Regions from separate parts of the Brevibacterium sp. GP-SGM9 genome, predicted to be linked through region 2. Evidence: predicted binding sites of a transcription regulator. Region 2 holds the regulator's gene; the other holds the start of a gene.
The links. Region 2 encodes LexA, which represses DNA repair genes until DNA is damaged. Its sites were predicted from a motif close to TCGAACANNTGTTCGA; they were not measured.

Region 1: the regulator LexA is predicted to act here: its motif matches at 1,335-1,350, upstream of ACH82I_RS15050 (HNH endonuclease signature motif containing protein).

What each region holds. Positions count from the first base shown of each region.
Region 1 is NZ_CP178563.1:3,342,603-3,352,040, reverse strand. It holds gene ACH82I_RS15050 (HNH endonuclease signature motif containing protein) at 1,406-2,800, shown strand; gene ACH82I_RS15045 (MFS transporter) at 2,880-4,208, opposite strand; gene ACH82I_RS15040 (hypothetical protein) at 4,385-4,615, shown strand; gene fdhD (formate dehydrogenase accessory sulfurtransferase FdhD) at 4,688-5,575, opposite strand; gene ACH82I_RS15030 (MogA/MoaB family molybdenum cofactor biosynthesis protein) at 5,581-6,120, opposite strand; gene ACH82I_RS15025 (MarR family winged helix-turn-helix transcriptional regulator) at 6,217-6,669, shown strand; gene ACH82I_RS15020 (LLM class flavin-dependent oxidoreductase) at 6,799-7,887, shown strand; gene ACH82I_RS15015 (NADPH-dependent FMN reductase) at 7,887-8,453, shown strand; gene ACH82I_RS15010 (DoxX family protein) at 8,597-9,085, shown strand; gene ACH82I_RS15005 (dihydrofolate reductase family protein) at 9,211-9,438, shown strand, end outside.
Region 2 is NZ_CP178563.1:3,896,124-3,905,561, reverse strand. It holds gene hisH (imidazole glycerol phosphate synthase subunit HisH) at 1-429, opposite strand, end outside; gene ACH82I_RS17505 (hypothetical protein) at 426-1,028, opposite strand; gene hisB (imidazoleglycerol-phosphate dehydratase HisB) at 1,025-1,621, opposite strand; gene ACH82I_RS17495 (histidinol-phosphate transaminase) at 1,675-2,829, opposite strand; gene ACH82I_RS17490 (LysM peptidoglycan-binding domain-containing protein) at 2,981-3,319, opposite strand; gene lexA (transcriptional repressor LexA) at 3,554-4,309, shown strand; gene ACH82I_RS17480 (ATP-dependent DNA helicase) at 4,371-6,335, opposite strand; gene hflX (GTPase HflX) at 6,332-7,807, opposite strand; gene ACH82I_RS17470 (class I SAM-dependent methyltransferase) at 7,916-8,530, shown strand; gene dapF (diaminopimelate epimerase) at 8,541-9,438, opposite strand, start outside.

The DNA.
Region 1 (9,438 bases), 550 kb from region 2:
GCCCACCCGTGAAAACCGCCGCGCAACCCAGAATCCGGCACCGATCCGCCACAACGCCAGGCCCGACGACCCCGCCGAAGACAAAAAGTACGCATCCGGACGAGAAGCCCAACTCGAATCCGGCTGCGCGCGGTCGAGCGCGGATCCGATCAGCGCCAAACGCGGCCACACTCGCCATCGATCCACACCGAAAATCTCGTGTCAGTGCCGTATGCGATCCTGAATATACAAAGATGCTCAACGGAAAACGAGAGGCAGTCATGGAATGGAAATATTATTCAAATAGGTATTTACATATCTAGTTCGATTCTGTTACCATTGATGTACTAGATTCTTCGAATAAATATCACCACTCTTCCCCGACAAAGATGTCAGAGGCAGGTGAAACGACATGAAGACAACCGTTGACTACGACAATGACTCGTCAGACGCTGAGAACAACTCAACCGGCACGAAGGCAGAGGAGCCATTTCAATCCGCCCGCTACTCACTCAGGATCGGTTCAAGCCTCACCGAGTTGGCTAAGGCGTCGACGGCAGCAGACCAAGCCCACATCCTCGTCCTCGAACTGATCTCGGGAACCGTCCTGGACGAGGTGATCAAAGCACTCGACACCCCGGTACCCGAAGACGGCACCCCCTACCGCTTCGCAACGATCGCCCAGTCGACTGCGAATACGGACAAAGAATCATCTGGGCCCGCTTCCGAACCGGCCACCGAGCCGGCACCTGGCGAAGGAGCTGAGCCGGCCTCTGCCCGAAGCACCGGGGCGGTCTCCGGCGACCGACCGGCCACCCGTATCGACACCGATCCGTGGAGTGCCACCTACGGCGCTCCGCTGGCACTCAAGGACTCCGGTACTGAGGCCTCGTCCCAGCAGGCCGAGACCGCCAACGGTGCAGACGGCGCCCCGGGAGGGAAGTCCGAAGGGTCTTCCGAAGCGAGCCCCGAGAACCTCCCGAACTTCCCCTACTACTCCAGGTCCATGACTTTCTTCGAGTGGTCACGTGAAAATGTGGCACCGGAAGACGTCGCTGAGGCGGCAACCATTCTCGGAACATCCGTGGTCCGGGCTCTGCGCCAGCTGACCTCCGCGATGACTGTCATCCATGGGCTGCCGCGATTCGCCGAACGCGCTCGGCGCGGAGAGTTCGCCACCGCACACGTCGAAGCCGTCGCGTACCTCTGCGTCGATACCCAGTTCCAGAATCTCCCCCACCTTGACGACTACCTCGCCAAATGTCGATCGTCAGTGACCAGCGATTCGCTGCTCAGAGCACTGCGAAAGATCCTCCAGCTGATTCAACCGCGCGAGGACTGTTCTCAGATCGCATCCGAACGTCGTTTCGTCGACGTCACCAATCACCGGGACGGCACAGCCAGCATCCGACTGTGGGGGCCCGCGTTGGAGATCAATGCCAGCTACGACCGCGTCCGCGCGATGGCCAAAGCGGTCAGGACCGACCAGGTGAACACGTTCAATCTTCCGGCCGGAACCAAGATCGTCGATGACCGGGACATGCAGGCGCTGATGAGCGATATCTATCTGCGCCCTCAGCCCAAGCTCAATATCACCGTTCGCCGAGTCGACCCCGCGACAGGCATCCTCTCCAGCGATACACGGCCGCTCCTCGACAACGAAGGAACTCCGCTCTTCGACGCCAAAGACACGTCCGCCTCTGGGCTCATGACTGCGGCCGGATTCACCGACTCCGCCGGTCCATCGGCCGGCGCCGATTCGGCCTTCGGAACCACTCCGCAGAGTTTCGAAGGCCTCGACACTATGGTATCGGTGGAAATGCCGACCCACGAGTATTGGCTGAGGAACCAAGCAGGTCTCGTCGCAACCGTCCCCTTCCTCACACTGATCGGACAGTCCGAACTGCCGGGCATACTGCCGGACGGATCACCGATTCCGGCGGATCTTGCCCGCCGACTCGCCGGCGACAGCCCGAGCCTGACGAGGATCCTCACCGATCCGGCCACCGGGACTCCCCTCGATGCGAAAGCCACCAGCTACTCCATTCCCAAGGATCTCCGCAGAACACTCATCGCCCAGTGGACGACCTGCACGATCCCCGGTTGCACACGCCGGGCCGTCAATACGGAGATCGACCACGTCATTCCGTTCTTCCACCTCGATCCGATGAAGGGTGGAAAGACCCAATTCGGGAACCTGCACCCGTTGTGCAAACGGCATCATGCGCTGAAGACTGCCAAAAGGTACACCGTGCGAATGCCCGAATCGGGCCTGGTCGAATACGAGTTCCGTCATGGGGTGAAGGCCCGAAACTTCGCACCGGATCAGCCGATCAATGTTGCCCAAGCTCAGCAGTTGAATGAACTGTGCAACCTCAAGCCCCGACGGTGGAGAGTACCCAAACATAAGGTTCCTCCGCCTCCGAGAATCCTCGAACTCATGCCGGGAGAATCGACACTTCGAGAACGGGCGGAGGCCAGACGGGCCGCCGAGGAAAAAGCAGCACGACAGCGCGCACTGCAGGAGAGGTTCGAGCACAATCGAGCAGAACGACACCGGCAGATGCTCGAGCGGTCACTGGACTGGGACGTAACGAGACTTCAAAAGGAACTTCCACCAGGGCCCAACCCTGTGACCATGAAGCAACTTGGCCCAGGAAGATACACCGGGTACTGGCGCAAGCCCGACCGGTACATCGCGGATCGATTCGCCCACAAATTGATCAACGGCCACATTTGGGTGGACAAGCCAGACCGCCCGAAACCACAGCCACGGATCCAATGGGAGCACGATCCGGAATCGGATCCCCCTCCATTCTGATCGCCCGAGTCCGTCTGCAGTCCGACCGTTTGCTGGTGGTGACAGCTGTCGAGAATGGCAGACTGGGCGGTGACTGGGATCAGCGAGTCTTGCCGGCCGCTCGCATGAGGACCACGGCTAGTGACGCGCAGAGCAGATAGATCAGGCCGACGACAGCCCACCCCAGCTGGAAGCCGCCAGACGAGCTGACGATCAGCCCCATGATCAGCGGGCCAGCGGCGAATCCAGCGAACATGCCGGCCGTGACCATTCCGCTGGCGGAAGCCATCGACGCCGAGGGGATTGATCGCATGAGAGCGCTCATCAGAACCACGGAGACACCGAGCGCCGAGGCTCCGTGCAGTGCCGCCGCAAGCCACAGTGGCCATGCCCAACCAGTCAACCCTGCAACGGAGAACATTCCCGCGCCCACAAGGGCGATGAGTGCCAGGAGCAGCAGCACGTGAGGACCTGAGGCGCCGCGTGCCATCTGTCTCGCCCATCCGACGCGGGCCGCCACGCCGACCGCTCCGGCGAGTGCCGCCGTGGCACCGCCGAGCACAAGCGGGAAACCCAACTCGCGCACGGAGAACAGCGGCATATAGACATTCGTTGCCTGAACCGCGATTCCGTTAAGTAGACCGAAGAGCCCCAGCGCCCACACCATCATCGGATACCTCGGCGAACGGGTCCAAGCAGCTTCAGCAACGACGTCAGTCGCCGAGGAAGCCCCAGTCGCCGCGGAAGGATCGGTCACCTCGGTGGGGTCGTCAGTCGTCTCGGCAGTGTCCACAGCTTCGTCGCTGCCAGCAGCCACGGCCTCGTCGCTGCCAACAGCCTCTGCTCCGCCGTCAGCCTCGTCATCGACGGACGGTTCTGCGACTCCCGGGAGCATCGGTGTGACGCGCAGGGTATGCCAGGACATCACCATGAGGACAAGCGGGATGAGCGCGAGCACGAGCGACGCACCCCGCCACCCGGCGATGCCGGCCAGCAGCGGAAAGACGACGCTCGCCACCAACTGGCTGACCTGCACGCCGGACTGTTTGATTCCCACCCATCCGATCCGCTTCGAGTCCGGAACACGATCGAGCAGGATCCGATTCGTGACCCCGTTGGTGAACGATTGGGCCACCCCGGAGATCGCAGCGGCAAGCACCAGCACTCCGAAGCCTGCAGGAATCCCGACCAACAGCAGAGCCGCCGCGGCGAGCGCGAAGATCGCCGTCATCAGCGAAGTGTCTGAGTGCCTGTCCGCCAAGCGCCCCAAGGTGGCATTGCCGATCGCGGCGCAGGTGAAGCAGGCGGTGGCCAAGAGACCGAACTGGGCTTCAGTGATGCCGAGATCGACGATGAGGGAATCGCTGGAGGCACTGAGTCCGTAGAGCAGGAGCGGTCCGGCGCTGACGGCACCCAGCAGGACCGTCAACAGTCCTGTGTCTGGTGCCCGCCGAACGCTGCTGTCCACCCGTCACTCCTCTTCACGGTCCAACTCAGCATGATATTCCGTGGTGGAATCGCGGTGGAATGAGTCCGCCTGATGACCACCGGTGACTGTCATCGACAGTGAGTGCAGGAGAATCACGGCCAGCTAGTCTGTGGCACATGTCGAAGCTGCGAGTCGTCACCGCCATGGCCGGGGCGGCAATGTTCGGACTGGGAATCGGCGCCACGATGATCGTCATCGTCGTGGCCATCATCCAGTTCGTCGAAGAAGCCCAGGCCGCCTGGTGGATGTTCGCGATCACGATCGTTCCGGCGCTCATCGGCTGGGCGATCGTGCGACTCTGTGGTGCGCGACTCGGGGAGATGCTCGACAAGCTGCCGAGCATCTGAGCACCGAAGACTGCCGCTTTGGTCCCGGCTCAGATCTTTGAGGGCGAGGCCCCTCAGGTCAGGCCACTCAGCTCAGGCCACTCGCTCGGGATACGAATAGGCATTGAAACGGCCCCGGCGGTTGAAGCCGATGACTGTCACGCCGACGCTTCGCCCGTAGTCGACGGCCATCGCCGAGGGCGCGCTGACCGCCGACATCAGCGGGATGCCCGCCATCGCCGATTTCTGCACGAGCTCGAAAGAGGCACGCGCCGAGACCTGCAGCACTGTATTGCGCAGGGGCAGGCCTTTCTCGTGGTTGGCCATGGCCCAGCCGATGACCTTGTCCACCGCGTTGTGGCGGCCAACATCTTCGCGACCGATGAGCAGCTCCGGCTCAGCATTCGGGTCCTCGCCGACGGCGAAGAGAGCGGCGGCGTGGACTCCCCCGGTCTTGTCGAACACAGTCTGCTGCGACCGCAGACGATCCGGGAGCTCGCCGATCCGGGCCGCGGAGAGCAGCGGCGGGAACTCATACTCCTCGTCCTCGCCGAGGTGGCACGACGCGGGAATGAGCGGATAGGCCGAGGTCTTCGTCACCGCATCGATGGCCGCCGTCCCGCAGATTCCACACGAGGACGAGGTGTAGACGGATCGGGCAGGGGCCGCCTCGGCGCTCCACATACCCGGCCGCAGCCGGACCTTCGCAACGTTGTAGTTGCGGGAGCCGTCGGGAGCGAGCCCGGCGGAGAAGTCGATCTCCACGATGTCGTCCATCGAAGTCACGACCGCCTCGGAGAGCAGATATCCGGCGACGAGCTCCACGTCGTTGCCCGGGGTGCGCATCGTCACGGAGAACTGCTCGCCGTCGAGCTGGATCTCGAGCGGCTCCTCCCCGGCCAGGGAATCCGGGCCGGCGGAGATCTCTCCGGTGGCGTCGAACTTGTGGACTCGGGCGCGAACGGCTCTGCGCTGCTGCATGGCGATCAGACCCTGGGCCCATGGTCGGTGGTGTCCTCGACCGAGGTCTGGATGTGTTCGAGGAGGTCGTCGATGACGGTGATTCCGTCCTTGACTCCGCCCTTCGAGCCCGGGAAATTGATGACGAAGCTGCGTCCCCGCACACCGGCGACGCCCCGGCTCATCACCGCCGAGGTGGTCGATTCGAGCCCCTTGCGCCACATTGCGTAGACGAGGCCCGGCGATTGTCGTTCGAGGAGCTCGGCGGTGAATTCCGGGGTTCGGTCATCGGGCGCCAAACCCGTCCCGCCGCTGGTGACGATGATCCGAGGGCGGTCCTCGGGCGGGGTGTCGATGAGTAGCGCGCGGAGCGCCTCACCCACCGGTTCGCCGTCGCGGACGACGATCGCATCAGGGGTGTCATAGCCGCGGCCGCGCAGCCACTCGACGAGGATCGGACCGGTCGTATCCGCCGCCTCTCCCCTGGCCGCCGAGGTGGAGGCGATGATGACCGCCGCCGACCGTCCGGCGCCGAGGAGTCCGGCGTTGTCGTTGTCTGTGCTCACGATGCCATCGTACGTCTCCCGGTGGGTAAGCTGAGAGCCCGACCGGAGATCGCGAACTGAGTCCGACCCGGGATCTCGAAACGAGGAGGAGGCGCGGTGGAGGATCTGTCGCTGAGCACGCTCATCTGGCTGCGGATGGTCCGCTTCGTCCAGAACAGCAATCAGCTCTCGAACGATCATCTGCGCCGGTTCGGCCTCACCGTCGCCCAGTTCGAGGCACTGGCCCACATCCGCAACTTCCAGCCCGTCACCCAGACCGACCTCGCCAAGGGGCTCACCGTCAGCGGCGGCGGCATCTCCCGAATGCTCGCCCGCCTTGAACGCGAGGGACTCATCACCCGCGAGCAGACGTGGAAGACCAAGCACATCTCCCTCACCGAGGCGGGGCTTGCCCTCCTCGAACGCGCCTTCCCCTCCCAGCTGCACCAACAGTCTGCCCTCTTCGACGACGTCCTCGACGAGGACGAGCAGCGGACGCTGCACGCACTGATGAAGAAGCTCTACGACCACAGCGTCGCCGAACGGGCCACGGCGGAAGAAGACGGCTGAGCCGCCTCGGCGGGTGGTTGAGCACCGCCTCGGCGGGCGAGGAATAAATCTCCGCGCGCATCAGTTGACAGGGCAAATGATCAATCGAGATCGGCCCTGCGGGACGGTCTCCGGCGCATGGGAGAGACCTTGAGCGAGAACACGACCACCCTGGATCCCGTCGGATTCGACCCCACCAAGGGGCTGCAGTTCGGGATGTACAGCCTCGGCGATCATCTGCCGAACCCCGCCGATGGCACCCGGGTGAGCGCGGGCGAGCGCATCCGCGAATTCGTCGGCTATGCGAAAGCGGCCGAGGAGGCGGGCTTCGACTTCTTCAGCGTCGGCGAGAGCCACCAGGAGTTCTTCGCCTCGCAGGCACACGCGGTCATCCTCGGCGCGGTCGCGCAGGCGACCTCAACGATCCGGATCGGCAGCACCTCGACGATCCTGAGCACCTCGGACCCGGTGCGCGTGTTCGAGAACTTCGCCACCATCGACCACCTCTCCGAAGGCCGGGCCGAGCTCGTCGCCGGTCGCGCCTCGCGGATCGGACTGTTCGAACTCCTCGGCTACGATCTGCGCGACTACGAGGAGCTTTTCGAGGAGAAGTTCGACCTGCTCCTCACAATCAGCCGCGAGAAATCGGTGACGTGGTCCGGACAGTTCCGTGCTCCACTCGACAACGCCGAGGTCCTGCCCCGCCCCGAGCAGAACCCGCTGCCGATCTGGCGCGCGGTCGGCGGCGCGCCAGCCAGCGCGGTCAAGGCGGGACTGGCCGGCGTCCCCATGGTGATGGCCCACCTCGGCGGGACCACCTCGTCGTTCAAGCCCACCGTCGATTCCTACCGTCAGGCCGCACGTCACGCCGGTTTCGATCCGGCGTCCCTGCCGATCGCCACGGCCGGGTTCCTCTACACGGCTCCGACTTCGCAGGAGGCGCTGCGCGGGCTCTACCCGCACATCAACGAAGGGATGCAGCGCACGAACGGGCAGGGCATGCCCAAGCAGCTCTTCGCCCAAAGCGCCGACCCGGCGAGCATCGTCAACATCGGCAGCCCGCAGCAGATCGTCGAGAAGATCCTCCACCAGCACGAGGTCTTCGGCCATCAGCGCTACCTCGGCCAGATCGACTTCGGCGGGATGCCATATGACCGGGTGATGAAGCAGATCGAGACCATCGGTTCGGAGATCATCCCGGCCGTGAAGAAGTACACCGCCACCCTGGAGACCGCCTGATGAAGATCGTCGTCCTCTCCGGCTCGAACGTCGGAACGAAGACCCGCACCGTGATGGACTACGTCGCGCAGGCGGTGATGGCGCAGGACCCCGATATCGAGGTCACGCTCATCGACCTCGCCGAGGCGGACATGGTCTTCTCCGACGGCCGGAACTTCACCGAGTACTCGGGTGACACCGGGCGGGTGACCGCGGCGCTGATGGATGCCGATGCGATCATCATCGGCACGCCGATCTTCCAGGCCTCGATTCCCGCGAGTCTGAAGAACGTCTTCGACCTGCTGCCGGTGGGTGCCTTCCGCGACAAGGTCGTGGCCGCGGTCGCGACGGCTGGCTCGGCGAAGCACTATCTCATCCCGCAGCAGCACCTCCTGCCGATCCTCACGTATATGAAAGCGCAGGTCGTCTCCCCGTACGTGTTCGTCGAGGAGCGCGATCTGCGCCGCGGCCAGATCGTCAGTGAGGATGTCGTCGCCCGACTCGACCGCCTCGTCGAGGACACGATCGTGCTGACGAGGACCTACACGGCAATTCGTGAGGAGAAGGAAGCCGCCTACGGCTTCTGAAGCGAGAGGAAACACCGCGCGCGCCGACACCACCTGCCACCACCACCGGCCGTTACCCCATCGCCGGCGGAAGCGCATTCAGTGTCCTGCCATGTTCACCCAATAGCGTGTGATTGCACTTTCAACCAATCTTGGAGAGCAGCTTGTACGCCACGACCGGATTCCCGACCACCGTCCGCGACATCGTCACAGTGATTGCCCGCATCGGCCTCGGCGCCATCTTCATCGCCCACGGCTGGCAGAAGTTCAACGAATGGACAATCGCCGGCACCACCGAATCCTTCTCTCAGATGGGAGTGCCCACCCCGGAGATCGCCGCACCGTTCGCGACCTTTGTCGAGCTCATCGGCGGAGCACTGCTCATCCTCGGTGCTTTGACCCCGATCGTCGGAGTGCTTCTCGCCGCCAATATGATCGGCGCCCTCGTCATCGCCCACCTCACCGCGGTGCCCTTCGTCGACCAGGGCGGCTGGGAACTCGTCGCTGCACTGGCTGCAGGCGCACTCCTGCTCGCGGCGATGGGCCCGGGCCGCTGGAGCGTCGACCGGTTACTCTTCGCGGGGAAGAAGACCAAGGCCGGCCGGTCAGCCGCAACTCGATCGACCGCCGCACGTTCGGCCGCTGAAGTCTGAGACAGACACCCACCGGCACCTCTTGACGCGCACCCCCTCAAGACTCACTCTTTGAGGTACACAGCGCGTCACCTGGGTCCCGCCGCACCGGCGGCGGGACCCAGCGCTCGAGAAGGGGCCACATCATGGGACTGCTCACCTTCAGCATCAACGTCACTCTCGATGGCTGCGTCGACCACCACGAGGGCATCGTCGACGATGAGACACATGCGTGGTTCACACGGCTGATGGACGAGAACGGCGCCATGCTCTGGGGCCGTGTCACCTATGAGCTGATGGAAGGCTACTGGCCGGCAGTTGCTCGCGGTGAGGTCGATGCTCCGCCGGCGATACGCGAGTGGGCGCTCAAGCTC
Region 2 (9,438 bases):
GAAGTAGAAGCGTTCGGACTCGATGCCGGAGAACATCCGCGATCCCTGCGGCGGGCCGACCTGAGACCAGCCCATATGCGGGACGACGGGCGCTTCGAGGCCGGTAACGGCTCCTGGCCATAGTCCGATGCCCTCGGTCTGCACACCGTGTTCGACGCCGCGGGCGAAGAACACCTGCAGACCCACGCAGATGCCCAGGAGGGGGCGACCGGCCGCATGGCGGGCGCGGATGAGGTCGATGGCGTCGACGTTCGCCAGCCCGGCCATCACCGCGGAGAACGCTCCGACGCCGGGGACGAGGAGTCCATCGGCACGGTCGATGATGTCGTGGTCGGCGGTGAGTGTGACCTCGGCGCCGGCGGCTTCGGCCGCACGCACAGCGGAGCGGACGTTTCCTGCCCCGTAGTCGAGGACCGCGACCGTCGTCATGATTTCACTCCCTTGGTCAGCACACGGCTGATCCGCCACAGGGAGAGCACGAGGACGATCGCGCCGAAGACCGCGACGACCCACGCCATCGTGTTTCCGCCGAGGCCGACGGTGACGCCGAAGGCGGTGATGAGGCCGGCGAGGACCGCGACGACGATCCAGATCAGCGCGGTCCGGGCCACCGCGGCCCGTCCCGGGGTCATCGTGGCGGCACTGGCCTGCAGCTTCGTCATCGAGGAGGTGGGGATGTTCCCTTCAACCTCCTCGGCGGGCACGATCTCGAGGAGCAGCTGCTCGAGCACGTCGGGCAGGTTCTTCAGGGCCAGCCCGGCGGGCACATCGGATTCGCGGGTGCCGTGGCGGTAGTGTCCGGCGTCGATCTGCTCTTCGCTGCGCACGAGGAGGAGGACCTCGTGTTTGCTGGCGAGTTTCGAGATCGCGGCGGCCGCCTCGTTGCCGGCCTGCACATCGGTGTCGGCCAGGACGATGCCGGTGAAGTCGCCGATGGGCACGATCGTGCCCTGGATGTTCGAGAGCACGCAGGCCGCGGCGAGCTGCTGGGCCTTCCCGAACGGGGTGACAACGACGGTCGTGCTCACAGGACTCCCTTGGTGCTGGGGACAGAGGTGTTGCGCTCATCGGGTTCGACGGCCTCACGCAGGGCGCGGGCGAAGGCCTTGAACTGGGCCTCGACGATATGGTGCGGGTCGCGGCCACGCAGCAGGTCGAGGTGGACGGTGAGTCCGGCGTGGAAGGCGATCGATTCGAGCGAGTGCGAAGTCATCGAACCGGTGAAGTGACCGCCGATGAGGTGGTACTGCTGGCCCTCGGGCTCGCCCTCGTGGACGAAGTAGGGGCGCCCGGAGACGTCGACGACGCACCGGGCCAGGGATTCGTCCAACGGGACCGCCGCCAGACCGTAGCGGCGGATTCCGGTCTTGTCACCGAGCGCCTCGGCCAGGGTCTGTCCGAGCACGATCGAGGTGTCCTCGACGGTGTGATGGACGTCGATGTGCGTATCGCCCTCGGACTTGATCGTCAGATCGATGAGCGAGTGCTTCGACAGCGCGGTGAGCATGTGGTCGAAGAAGGGCACACTCGTCGAGATCTCCGAGGTGCCGGTGCCGTCGAGGTCGACGGACACGGACACGGAGGATTCCGAGGTGGTGCGGGTGCGCTGGGCCTGCCTCATGAAATGCCTTTCGTCGGGGCGGCTGTGATCGGGGTTGGCGGTGGAGCGTGGACCTATTGTCTCTCAGCGGCGACCGCGGGCTCCGCGGCGAGGATGCCAGGTGACTCGACGAGGATCTCGTCGATCGCAGTGAAGAATGCGTCCGTCTCCTCCTCGGTGCCGGCGTTGACGCGGACGTGCCCGGCGATGCCGATGTCGCGGATGAGGACGCCGCGGTCGAGCAGCTTCTGCCACAGCTCCTGCGGTGAGGAGATGTTGCCGAAGAGCACGAAGTTCGAATCGCTCGGGTGCACGTCGAAGCCGACCTCGGCGAGGTGTGCCGACATCCGATTACGGGAGTCGATGAGTCGGTCGACGTTGCCCAGCAGCACCTCGGCGTGCTCGAGTGCTGTGCACGCGAGGACCTGGGTGATCTCGGAGAGGTGGTAAGGCAGGCGGACGAGTCGGAGGACGTCGATGAGTTCGGGCGCGGCGATCGCATAGCCCAGGCGAAGACCCGCGCAGGCGAAGGCCTTGCTCATGGTGCGTGAGACGACGAGGCGGGGCCGACCTTCCAGCAGAGTCATCGCCGAGAGCTTCGCCGGACGGGAGAACTCCGCATAGGCCTCATCGACGATGACGATGCCCGAGCAGTTCTCGTAGGCGGCCTCGATGACCTCGAGGCCGATCGAGGTGCCGGTCGGGTTGTTCGGGGTGCAGAGGAAGACGATGTCCGGGTCGACGCGTGCCACCTCGGCCGCGACCGTCTCGGCATCGAGGGTGAAGTCATCCTTGCGTTCGAAGCTCTGCCAAGCTGCTCCCGTGCCGGTGGTGATGAGCGGGTGCATCGAGTAGCTCGGGGTGAAGCCGAGCACGGTCCGCCCCGGTCCCCCGAAGGCTTGGACGATGTGGGAGAGAACCTCGTTGGAGCCGTTGCCGGCCCAGATCATCGACGGGTCGAGCTCGACCGAGCTGCCGGCCCGGGCGTTGACGCCGTCGAGGTAGGTGACGAGGTGGCGGCGGAGTTCGTCGAACTCGCGGTCCGGATAGCGGTTGAGTCCGGCGAAGTGCGCGTCCACGGCTGCGCGCATGCTCTCGACGACCTCACCCGGGAGCGGATAGGCGTTCTCATTGACGTTGAGCTGCACCGGCACGTCGAGGTGCGGAGCACCGTAGGGCTTGAGGCCGACGAGGTCCGAACGCACGGGCAGAGATTCGATGTTTCCCACGCGCTCAGCTTACCGCTCGCCCTCGGGACGTGCCGAGGCGGGGCCGCTCTGGGGCCGGCGTTCGATTCCTCAGCCGGACCGCTTGCGGACGCCCTGTCCGTCCATGGGCGGGACCGTCCGCAGTGCCCCTGCCGGACGGTCCCGCCCGGGCTCACTCGACGGGGACGTCGAGAGTCTGGCCGGGGTGGACCGTCGGGGTCGACAGGTGGTTGATGTCGACGATGTCGGAGACGACATCCCGGGTATCGCGGTCGATGCCGAGGTTCGCGGCCACGGTCCACAGGGACTCGCCTTCGCCGACGACGACTGCGTCGGCTTCGATGCCGACGCCCTCGGATCCGGGCTCGGCCACGGCCGCCGCGGAGAATGACTGGGTGGCGAGGAGGACGGCTCCGCCGATGATGACGGCAGCGACGATCAGCGTCCTCAGCAGGCGCACCGCCTGGCGTCCACGAGTGGTCAGGCGCAGTTCTTGGTTCTGTGCAGACATCGCATTACCTCTTTCTTCCGTACGATTCCACCGGTAATAGGTAGAACGTCTGTTCTATTCAACATGCCAATCGAACAAATGTCCAGTCCAACTCGAACATTTATGCGACAATGAGAGAGAACCAGCGTTGTTGATTGATCTGTCAGAACCATCTCAGTCGGCACTGACACGAGACTTCCCAACCCGGGAATGACGGGGTCGAACGGCAGGGAATAGAACGAAGGGGAACGAGCAATGGTTCAGAACAAGAGGGGCAGAGGCAGGCCCCGCAATGAGGACGTTGCCAGCGAGATCGCGGCCGCTCGCATCGACGAAGAGGACATTCCGATTCCCGAGGGCTCGACCGGAGAGGGCGATTTCCGCCTGACCCCACGCCAGCGGCTCGTGCTCGAGACGATCGAACGCGCGGTCGTCGCCAACGGCTACCCGCCGAGCATGCGCGAGATCGGCAAGGCCGCCGGACTCGCCTCACTCTCGAGCGTGGCCCACCAGCTCTCCCAGCTCGAACGCCTCGGCTATGTCCGTCGTGACCCGAAGCGCCCGCGGGCCATCGAAGTGGTCAATCCCTTCGAAGAGGAAGAGGCCGAGCGCGCGAAGTACGAGGAGTTGGCGAACAACACCGTCCAGGTTCCCGTCGTCGGCAGGATCGCCGCGGGCGGTCCGATCCTCGCCGAGCAGGAGGTCGACGATGTCTTCTCCCTGCCGACCCAGGTCGTCGGCTCCGGAGAGATGTTCCTGCTCAAGGTCGTCGGCGACTCGATGATCGAAGCCGCCATCTGCCACGACGACTGGGTGGTGGTGCGCAAGCAGCACACCGCCGACAACGGGCAGATCGTCGCGGCCCTGCTTGACGGTGAGGCCACGGTGAAGACCCTCAAGCGCAAGGCCGGACATCAGTGGCTGCTGCCACAGAACAAGGATTACGAACCGATCGACGGCACCTACGCCCAGATCATGGGCCTCGTCGTTGCGGTGGTCCGCCGCCTCTGACCGAGGCTCGACACCGATGCGAACGCCCCCGACCAGTGACCGGTCGGGGGCGTTCGTGCATTCACTCCGCAGGCTTCGCCAGACGGCCCAGACTCTTCCGGACCAGGGCGGCATCCGTCGTCGGCCACATCCGCGGCATCGAGTTGACGAGGAATCCCCCGTAGCGGGCCGAGCGCAGACGGGAGTCGAGGACCGCGACGACTCCCTGGTCCTTCGTCGATCGGATGAGTCGGCCGGCCCCCTGTGCCAGGCGCAGGGCCGCATGGGTGGCGCTGACGGCCATGAACCCGTTGACTCCGCGATTGTCGGCATCGCGGGCGCGTGCCTGCATGAGCGGATCGTCGGGTCGGGGGAAGGGCAGCCGGTCGATGACGACGAGTCGGTTCGTCCGCCCCGGCACGTCCACGCCTTGCCACAGTGACATGGTTCCGAACAGGCACGACCGGTCGTCGGCGGTGAACTGGGAGACCAGAGAGGGCAGACCGTCATCGCCTTGGAGGAGGATCGGGAAATCGAACTTCTCCCGCAGATGCTCGGCGGCCACCGAGGCCGCGGCCTTCGAGGAGAAGAGCCCGAGCGCTCCCCCGTTCGAGGCCCTGACCAGCTTCTCGAGCTCGTCCAGAGCCTGTTCGCTCAGTCCCGAACGCCCGGGACGGGGCAGATGGGCGGCGACGTAGAGGATCCCCTGCTTGCCGTAGTCGAAGGGCGACCCCACGTCGAGTCCGTCCCACTTCGGCGCATCCGGGCCGAACAGTCCGAGAGAGGCCGCGACGGCATCGAAATTGCCTCCGAGGGCCAAGGTCGCCGAGGTGGCCACCACCGTCGCCTCCTCGAAGATGCCCGAACGCATGGTCCCGGCCACGCTCAGGGGTGCGACGACGAGGTTCGTCGTCTCCTTCTCCCGGAAGGTGCTGCGTGAGAGCCAGATAACGTCGTTCTTGCCCGGATCGCAGAAGCGTTCGGCCAGTTCGAAGATCTCCTGGCAACGGGCCTTGGCCATCTGCCGTCCCGCATCAGCTTCCTCGGTCTTGCCGCCGATGTCGTTGATGATCTGCCTGGCCGAATCGCGGATCTGCATGAGCGCCAGCGACATGGCCTCACTGAGGTTGAGGATGAGGCCTTCGCTCTGCCCGGATTGGGCGCGTTCAAGGGCCGCAGCCGCAGAGTCGAGCAGTGCCACGACGCCGTCCTGAACGGTGGTGTGCTTGCGCACCGCGCTCGTGGCCGCCGAGAGCATGCTGAGGTTGATCTGCCCGGACAGGGCGCTGGTCACCCGGTCCTTGAGCTCGTGGGCCTCGTCGATGATGATGACATCGTGTTCGGGCAGCACGGTGTTGTCCCCGAAGGCGTCGATGGCCAGCAGCGCATGGTTGGTCACGACGATGTCGGACTCGGCGGCTTTGTTGCGGGCGATCTCGGCGAAGCATTCGGTGTAGAGCGGACAGTTCGAGCCGAGGCAGTCGAAGGCGTTGACCGAGACCTGTGACCAGGCGCGGTCGCTGACTCCGGGCAGCAGATCGTCCCGATCACCGGACTCAGTGGTCTTCTCCCAGGTGCGGATCCGTTGGATCTCCTCACCCAGCCCGGAGCGGTCGGCGGGTTTGCGACCCGCCTCGGCGTCGGCACCGAGGTCGAAGAGCATGCCGTCGCCCTCGTCCGGGTAGCCCCCGGCGAGCTTGTGCTTGCACACATAGTTCCGGCGGCCCTTGAGCAGGGCGGCCCGGGGCAGCGGATCGAGGTCCTTCTTCACGGCCTTGAACAGGCGCGGCAGATCGCGATGGATGATTTGCGTCTGCAGGGCCAGGGTCGCCGTGGAGACGATGACCCGCCCTCCCGTGCGGCTCGCGTACTCGGCGGCCGGAACGAGGTAGGCCAGGGATTTTCCGGTGCCGGTGCCTGCCTGCACGAGCAGATGGATGCCCTTGTCCACCGCCGAGGCGACCGCCCGGGCCATCTCTTCCTGACCTTCCCTGGGCGAACCGCCGATGGCCCCGACGGCGGACTCGAGGAGTGCGTCGACGGTCACTGATCGATGACCAGGTCCGGACGTCGGAATTCTTCGAGTTCGGCCGCGAGCTCGGCGGGCACCTTGGCCTGCATGCCGGTTCCGGCGGATCCGTGCTCCTCGTGTTCGACCATGCCGAGGGCATAGATCTTCGAGACGAGATCCCCACGGTCGTAGGGAATGAGCACGGTGACGTCGATGCTCGGGGCCGGCAAGGACCGTTCGATGGTGTCGACGAGTTCGGGAATGCCGATCTCGGTCACCGCGGAGACGAACTGTGCCTCGGGATATTCGGCGCGCAGCCCGGTGACCACGGCCTCATCGGCGATGTCGGTCTTGTTGAACACGAGGAGTTCGGGGATGTCCCCGGTCTCGACGTCCTTGAGCACCTCCCGCACCGCATGGATCTGCTTGTGCGGATCGGGGTGGGAGGCGTCGACGACATGGAGGAGCAGATCGGACCCGGCGGCCTCTTCCAGCGTCGAGCGGAAGGCTTCGACGAGCTGGTGGGGCAGGCTGCTGACGAACCCGACGGTGTCCGTGTAGGTGAAGGTGATGCCCTCCGAGGTCCGGGACTGTCTCACGGTCGGATCAAGGGTCGCGAACAGGGCGTTCTGCACCATCACCTCGGCGTCGGTGAGGCGATTGAGCAGGGAGGACTTCCCCGCGTTCGTGTAGCCCACGATCGCCACGGACGGGATGTGGTTGCGGGCACGGTTCTTCCGCTTCGTCGACCGGGACGGGGCCATCGCCTGGATCTCGCGACGCAGTTTGGACATGCGGGTGCGGATGCGGCGACGATCGAGCTCGATCTTCGTCTCACCCGGACCACGGGAGCCGATTCCGGCACCGCCGGCGACACGACCACCGGCCTGCCGGGACAGGGATTCACCCCAACCACGCAGACGCGGCAGCAGGTATTCGAGCTGGGCGAGCTCGACCTGGGCCTTGCCCTCCCGGGACTTCGCATGCTGGGCGAAGATGTCGAGGATGAGGGCGACGCGGTCGACGACCTTGACCTTGATGACATCCTCGAGACCGCGCCTCTGGCTCGGGGCCAGCTCGGAGTCGATGATGACCGTATCGGCGCCGACGGCGGCGACGATCTCGGCGAGCTCGGCGGCCTTGCCCTTGCCCAGGTAGGTGCCCGGGTCGGGTTTGTCGCGGCGCTGGACGAGGGCGTCGAGCACCTCGGAACCGGCGGTCTCGGCCAGCGCCGCGAGCTCCCGGATGGAGTTCTCAGCATCGGCCAGGGTCGTGTTCCACAGGCCGGCGAGCACAACGCGCTCGAGCCTGACCTGGCGGTACTCGACCTCGGTGACATCTTCGAGTTCGGTCGAGAGTCCGGCGACGCGTTTGAGGGCGGCGCGTTCGGCGAGGTCGTACTGGGAGGCCTCGTCGGCAGTTGCTTCCGTGCCGCCGAGAGCCTGAGCTCCTCGTCCGAGCACGCGGTCGAGCATCGCGTCTCGACGCTCTTTGTCAGTGGACGTCATTCATTCCTTTGTTCGCTGCCGCCCGGTCGGGCCTGCTGCCTGCGGGCGGGTGTTCTCTCACACCGTCATGGTGTCCATCAATTCTCCCACAGCCTCTAGACTGATGTGGTGGCAGAGCACTATTTCACCGAATCGCCGAGCAGTGAGGCCAAGACCCGCGAACTCAGGCTCGATCTGGCCGGCCGTGAGATCACCGTCGAAACCGTGTCGGGCACGTTCTCACCGACCCGCCTCGATCTGGGTACCGCAGTGCTGCTGCGGCATCTGCCGACACCGCCGGCCGGTGATCTCCTCGATCTCGGCTGCGGGTGGGGACCGATCACCCTCGATGCCGCACTGAGCGCCAAGGACGCCGAGGTGGACCTGCGTGTGTGGGCCCTCGACGTGAATTCCCGGTCCCTGGAGACCACGGCGGCCAACGCCGCCCGCCTGGGCCTGGATTCGATCCGCACCGTCACGGCCGCCGAAGTCCCCGAAGATTTGCAGTTCTCTGCGATCCGGTCCAATCCTCCGATCCGCATCGGCAAGGACGCCCTGCACGAGTTGCTCTCGACGTGGCTGCCGCGGCTGGCTCCCGGCGGTCGGGCTGATCTCGTGGTGTCGAAGAACCTCGGCGCGGATTCGCTGCAGAAGTGGATCGTGGAGATGCTCGGAGAGGGCTTCAGCGTCGTGCGCACCGGATCCTCGAAGGGCTTCCGTGTGCTGACGATCGAACGGGACTGACCGAGCCCACTCAGCCGATGGTGCCGCCGGCGACGAGCACGGCGGGTCCGGCGAGAGTCACCCGACCTGCGGTTCCGTTCTGGTTCGGGTCGATGCCGATGCGCAGCTGACCGCCGGGCACGTCGACGCGCCACTGCAGCGGCGAGTTCGGACCGGCCCAGTGGTGGGCGGCGATGGCGGCCGCGCAGGCTCCGGTTCCGCAGGAGCGGGTTTCGCCGACTCCGCGTTCGAACACGCGCATCCGCAGGGCGCCCTCTCCCCCGGCGACATCGCTGCGGGCCGGTTCCATGACGATGTATTCGACGTTGGATCCCTGCGGCGGCACCGGGTCGAGGACGGGAGCGTCACGGAGATCGGCGCCTTCGAGTTCGACCGCCTCGGCGAGGGCGACGACCGTGTGCGGGTTGCCGGTTTCGACGCTCAGCCCCGGTCGGGCGACCTCGATGCCTCCGGTGGTCACGAGCACCGAGGAGTTCTCATCGAGTGACCACTCGCCCATGTCGATCGTGTACCAGGCGTCATCGGCCGATCCGGGGGCGTTCGGCGTGGTCGTCTGCAGTCCGTCCCCGGTCTGAACGCCGAGGGCGGGGTTGAGGGTGGTGCGCACGGTCTTGATGCCGTCGCGGGTGCCGACCAGGATGTCCTTGGTGTCGGCGGGCACACGGCCTGTGGTCACAAGAGTGTGGGCGAAGACGCGGACGCCGTTGCCGCACATCTCGGACAGGCTGCCGTCGTGGTTGTAGTAGTCCATGAACCATTCGGCTCCGGCTTCGGCCTGTTCGGCGGCTCCGGGGATGCCGCTCTTGGCCGAGCGCACGATGCGGATGATGCCGTCGGCGCCGAGTCCGGCGCGACGGTCGGCGAGCAGGGCGATGGTCTCTGGATGCATCTCGAGTTCGCTGTCGTCA